Regions from separate parts of the Acaryochloris sp. CCMEE 5410 genome, predicted to be linked through region 1. Evidence: riboswitches for the same ligand, from Rfam matches in the RefSeq annotation. Region 1 holds a riboswitch; the other holds the start of a gene.

Region 1 (3,122 bases):
CACCTTCCTTCACGGTAATACCATGCTTTAAATACTCAGAAACATGAAGGTATAGGATATAGGCTTCATTTTTATCAAAACAATAGACCTGGCGATTGTTGGGAAGTGTTGTAGATTTCATTTTGCTGAATCTTTGAGTCAGGGCACAAATATGCGGGTGCCCCCTTCGCACTTTATTAGTTTACGAAGACAAGGGCATATAGCGAGAAGATAGCTGAACCACCATAAAATGCCATAGCAATCCAGTAACAGGTTGGCTCTTGATGACGGTGTTTTTTATGAGCCCACTTACCAAACTCGAACGTCCGCCGTCCACCGCGCACCCAAACAGAACCCGAAGTAAATCCATCCCACAGTAAATAGCTTGTCGAAAGCAGCAACACGGCAAATAGAATTTTCTCCACTATGACTTCTTGCTCCTCAACAACCAAGAATGCCGTTGCATAGTGCAACGGCATTCCTATATTGCCCAATCAACCTGGGCACTGATTTAGTTTTCAGGCATCAAACATCTGCTGTTAAGCAACACACAGATAAACACCCAAGCTGGTAACAAATCCGCCCATAAACAATTGCGCAAGACGAGCATGGCGCTGAAACATTTGCTGGCAAAACAGACCTAGCCCAATACCGCTCAAATGGAGCAGGGCAGTAGCCACCACAAACCCCAACCCATAGGACAGACCTGACGCCGAGGCTGGCATCTCTGCACCGTGAGCATAACCATGGAGCAGTGCAAATAACGCCACAATGGCAGCACTCTGGCCTATGGGTAGACGAATGGCAGCTGTAATCAATACCCCTAGCATCAGCACAGAAGAAGCAATGCCTTGTTCAGCAAAGGGAATGGCTAATCCGGTGGTGCCAATAAAGCCACCCACAATCATGACCGACACAAACGTTAACGGAACAGCCCATAAAGCTCGGCGCTCCATCTGAGTCGCCCATAGCCCCACGGCGACCATCGCCGCAAAGTGATCTAACCCCCCAATGGGATGGGTAAAACCATGTACAAATCCCGCACCATGACTGCCATCAAAATGGGCTTGGGCGCTGACAGGCACCAGCACAATTGCTAGTAACAGCGCTGGCAGCAGGAGTTGCGATAATCGAATGCTTTTACTCGTCCATCGCAGCGAACGAACCATCTTATTCACAATCTGTACCTCGCAGATATGTTGTAGAAAAGAATGCAATCAAGGGTATTCTGGCTTGTGGTTGAGCAGTATCCTTGGCCAGGGCATTTGGCACTTTTATATGGCTAAACACCTTGCAACAGACCTGCACAAACAACTTACAGTTGCGGGACAGCGTCGGGATTACACCGAACTTTCCCCAGTTGTTTGTCAGCCTGCAATGACAGATTTATGCCAGGCTTGACAACAACCTGATGGGTTGCAAATAGCCCTCCAATTCATTGATTGTGAGGTGAGTATATCACTATTACAAAACCCTGTAGCTAAGGATTCATAAAGAATATGTGCGATAGATTTGGAACGTATTCGAAGCTGTAAAGAAACTGCCATGTTAGAGCATGATGTTGTAATCGTTGGGGGTGGTTTAGCAGGGTGCCGTGCTGCCCTAGAAATTGCTCGAAAAGCCCCCGAACTCAATGTGGCAATGATTGCCAAAACCCATCCGATCCGCTCCCACTCCGTTGCGGCCCAAGGGGGCATTGCCGCCACCCTCAAAAATGTGGATGACCAAGATAGTTGGGAAGCCCATGCCTTCGATACCGTCAAAGGCTCCGATTACCTAGCCGATCAAGACGCCGTCGCTCTCCTCACCCAAGAAGCCCCAGATGTTGTGATTGATCTAGAACATCTAGGGGTTTTGTTTTCTCGCCTAGACGATGGCCGCATCGCCCAGCGGGCCTTTGGCGGTCACAGCCACAATCGCACCTGTTACGCCGCTGACAAAACCGGCCATGCCATTCTGCACGAGCTGTACAACAATATTCGTCGCTACGGCATCACCATTTACGACGAATGGTACGTGATGCGGCTGATCCTCGAAGACAACCGGGCTAAAGGCGTGGTGATGTATCACCTCCTAGACGGCGAGCTACAGGTTCTACGGGCCAAGGCTGTCATGTTTGCCACGGGCGGCTATGGTCGGGTCTTTAACACCACTTCCAATGACTTTGCGTCTACGGGGGATGGGTTATCGATGACCGCCCTGGCGGGGTTGCCCCTGGAGGATATGGAGTTTGTTCAGTTCCATCCCACCGGCTTATACCCCGCAGGCGTTTTAATTTCCGAAGCCGTGCGAGGAGAAGGCGCTTATCTGATCAATAGTGAAGGGGATCGGTTTATGGCCACTTATGCCCCTAACAAAATGGAGCTGGCCCCCCGCGATATTACCTCTAGGGCCATCACCACAGAAATCCGTCAGGGGCGGGGTCTCAATCTCGATGGCAGTGCAGGTGGCCCCTTTGTCTACTTAGATTTGCGACATATGGGACGGGAGAAAATTATGAGCCGCGTCCCTTTTTGTTGGGAAGAATCTCACCGTCTAGCAGGGGTTGATGCGGTTACTGAGCCGATCCCCGTACGGCCAACTGCCCACTATTCCATGGGGGGGATTCCCGTGAATACGGATGGGCGGGTTCGCAATAGTGCCGATGGCTTGGTGGATAACTTTTTTGCAGCCGGGGAATGTGCCTGTGTGTCGGTGCATGGTGCGAATCGGTTAGGCAGCAATTCTTTATTGGAATGCGTGGTGTATGGTCGACGCACTGGGAGTGCGATCGCAACCTATGTCCAAGATCAATCTCTACCTAGGGTGGATGAAAAGCAGTATCTTCAAGAAGCCCAACAGCAGATCAAAGCATTGTTAGCTCAATCTGGAGATATCCGCATTCACGATATTCGCCAGCAGGTCCAAGATTGCTTAAGTCAACATTGTGGTGTTTTTCGCACCGCCGATATCATCCAAGCAGGCTTAGAACAGCTCCAAACCTATAAACAGCAGTATCCAAACATTCGCCTCGATGACAAAGACACCCTTTGGAATACTGAAATTATCGAGGCCCTGGAATTACGCAACTTAATGGTCGTCGGGGAAGTGATTATGACCGGTGCCCTACAACGTAAAGAAAGCCGGGGTGCCCATTCTCGTGA
Region 2 (3,122 bases), 3.2 Mb from region 1:
CTCACCCACACCGTTGTCCCCAGATTTCCCGGCCAACCATCAGAATCACTCTCCACTTTCCCTAATTTCTAGCCCACAACAAACCCTCACCCAATGGATTTCAGAGGATCAGTGTTGTCTAATCACCCTACTAGGACGAGCAGGGATTGGCAAAACAATCCTTTCTCAACAGCTCATTAGGGACGTTCAAGGCGAATTCGAACAAATCATTTTTTTCTCTCTTCGAAATGCACCTGTATTTGTAGATCTCTTTGAGTCGATTCTCAATGCAATACCTGATGTTCCAAGTACCAACTCTCAATCCCTCCCCCTTTCTACGGATGCAATGGTTTGTACTCTGGTAAAAATCCTGCAAAATCACAGGCTGTTGTTGGTACTCGATAACTATGAGATGGTTCTCCAATCTAAACAACTGGGCAACTTATATCGCCCCAGCTATGAGGCATATGGCTACTTACTACGATTAGTCGATGAACTGCCTACCAAAAGCTGCCTTCTTCTCACGAGTCGAGAATGTCCCATTGGTCTGGACCTCAGAGAAAGTCACCTGGTTCGATCCTATCAACTGCCAGGGTTTACCCCCACTGAGACCAAACGCTATTTCGAACATCTCGGTATCCCCACATCCCTCGAACTCGCCCAAACTATCAGTGAATACTATGGCGGCAATCCCCTCGCTTTGAAAATAATTGCCGACACGGTTTGTACCTTATTTGATGGTCATCTAAAAGAGTGGTTGAATCACGGCCAAGGCAACATCGGTCCCATCCAGCAAATGATTGAACAACAACTGAACCGACTTGCTCCCATAGAAGGACAGTTGATGGCTTGGTTGTCGAGTCAACCCCAACCCGTTAACGTCTCAGACATTCACCTGCATTCAGTGGGTGACCAGATCGATTCCTCAATCGATTTGATGAATGCACTGCAGTCTCTGCATATGCGATCGCTAATTTGTATCCACCAGTCTCGGGTTTCCCTTCTTCCCTACCTTAAAGACTATTGTTCACAATCCACTAACCGGATGGTGAGTCAGACGTGATACGCTGAGGGTCACATCGGTTTTAGTGGGGAGCAGCCACTAAAGTAATGGGGAAAGCTTGGTGCAAGTCCAACACTGTCCCGCAGCTGTAAACAGACCATCTCTGTAAGTCAGAACGCCCACCGATGTACACCGTAAACACTTCTGCGAGGTACAGAAAGTGGCTAACAAGATTGGTCTCTCCAGGCTTCGGTCTGGGAAATTTTTGATCTGGCGAACGATCAGCGCCAGCTTAATAACCGGGTTAGGGCTTGCCAGCTCTCGTGCAGCCCTTGCCCATCATCCCTTTGGCGATCAAACACCCACCAACTTTATTGAAGGCTTTTTATCAGGTCTTGGTCATCCGATGATTGGCATCGATCACTTTGCCTTTGTCGTTGCAGTTGGCTTGATGGCTGCTATTTTGCGACATGGTTTTTGGGTGCCTGCTGCTTTTATAGCGACCGCTCTTTTGGGAACGGGCATCCATCTCCAAAGTTGGAATTTACTCGCCCCAGAATTCTTTATTTCCATCTCCATTGTTATCTTGGGTGGATTGCTAGCCCTTAAGCAAGGTCCAACTCTCTGGCTAAGTACTGGCATCGCCGCATTAGCTGGCGTCTTTCACGGCTATGCCTATGGCGAAGCCATTGTCGGTGCAGAAATAACACCGCTTGTCTCTTATTTAGCGGGTTTTTCAGTGATGCAGCTGGCGATCGCAGCCATAGCTTATGTCTGTGGTAAAGCCCTTAATGCTAACGCTGTAAAGGATTCAGTCCTGCCCACGCGATTTGTCGGATTTGCGATAGCAGGTATGGGCCTCGCATTCCTCAGTTCAGTCCTTCTGGGCTAATTCAGTTATTTATCCCTATTAAAAAATCATGCATAAAATTCCCGTAACGGTAGTTACCGGCTTTTTAGGTGCGGGTAAAACCACCCTGATTCGTCATCTACTGCAAAATAATCAAGGCCGCCGCATTGCGGTCATGGTCAACGAGTTCGGTGAAGTCGGCATTGATGGAGATTTGCTGCGGACCTGCCAAGTCTGTGATGAAGCAGAAGATGCGGACCAAAATATTCTAGAGCTGACCAATGGTTGCCTCTGCTGCACGGTCCAAGAGGAGTTTTTGCCCACTATGCAAAAACTTTTACAGCGGCGTGATCAGATTGACTGCATCGTGATTGAGACCTCAGGGTTGGCCCTTCCTAAACCCTTAATCCAGGCCTTTCGCTGGCCTGAAATCCGCACAGGAGCGACGGTGGATGGGGTAATTACGGTAGTGGATTGTGATGCGATCGCATCCGGTACCCTAGTAGGCGATCTAGACGCGCTAAAGTCCCAGCGTCAAGCTGATGACAGTCTCGATCACGAAACCCCAATCGAAGAGCTATTTGAAGATCAATTGGCCTGTGCCGATCTAGTCTTACTTACCAAGGCAGATTGCGTCGAACCTAAGGATCAAGAACGAGTCCAACACTGGCTACGACAAGAACTTCCCCACGGCGTTAAAGTCTTACCCTGTCATGCAGGACGCGTAAGCCCTGACTTGTTATTGGGCTTTAATGCAGCGGTTGAGGACCATCTAGACTCTCGCCCCAGTCACCATGATCACGAAGAGGACCATGATCATGATGATGACATCAATGCTATCCAGGTGATTGTAGACCAAGAATTTGACCCGAAAACACTCTTAGTCAAACTAGAAGCCTTGGTGCAAAGCCATGAGATCTATCGGATTAAGGGGTTTGTGGCTGTTCCCCAAAAACCGATGCGTCTCGTGATCCATGGTGTGGGACAACGGTTTGATTCTTTTTATGATCGTCCCTGGCAACTGCAAGAAGCTCGTCAAACAAAGCTAGTGTTTATCGGCGAGAATCTCAGTCAACTCGATATCGAGGCTGCCCTCCTCCAACCCACTGCAGAACTTTGTCTGCAACAGTAGGATCTTTACTTCGTAAGACACACGGTATTGCTTTCGGGGCTCGTCACCACCCCAGTGGTTGCAGTCACTGAATAGCAATGCTGTTCGCCAATACTCCCCGACAACGCCACTGAAGTGGAAGAATTGCTCCCACTGTAAACTTGCGATGTATTGGTGAC

Evidence for each region. A riboswitch is a leader RNA that binds a small molecule or an ion and turns the genes downstream of it on or off. The one in region 1 is predicted to bind cobalamin.
Region 2: linked by a shared signal. The riboswitch ahead of ON05_RS00910 (HupE/UreJ family protein) and the one ahead of ON05_RS15550 (HupE/UreJ family protein) in region 1 are both predicted to bind cobalamin.

What each region holds. Positions count from the first base shown of each region.
Region 1 is NZ_AFEJ02000001.1:3,390,479-3,393,600, forward strand. Features, by position in the region: gene ON05_RS15545 (hypothetical protein) at 177-458, opposite strand; gene ON05_RS15550 (HupE/UreJ family protein) at 519-1,148, opposite strand; cobalamin riboswitch at 1,180-1,381, opposite strand; gene ON05_RS15555 (succinate dehydrogenase/fumarate reductase flavoprotein subunit) at 1,525-3,122, shown strand, end outside.
Region 2 is NZ_AFEJ02000001.1:225,651-228,772, forward strand. Features, by position in the region: gene ON05_RS00905 (NB-ARC domain-containing protein) at 1-1,042, shown strand, start outside; cobalamin riboswitch at 1,043-1,184, shown strand; gene ON05_RS00910 (HupE/UreJ family protein) at 1,203-1,874, shown strand; gene cobW (cobalamin biosynthesis protein CobW) at 1,903-2,964, shown strand; gene ON05_RS00920 (PilW family protein) at 2,970-3,122, opposite strand, start outside.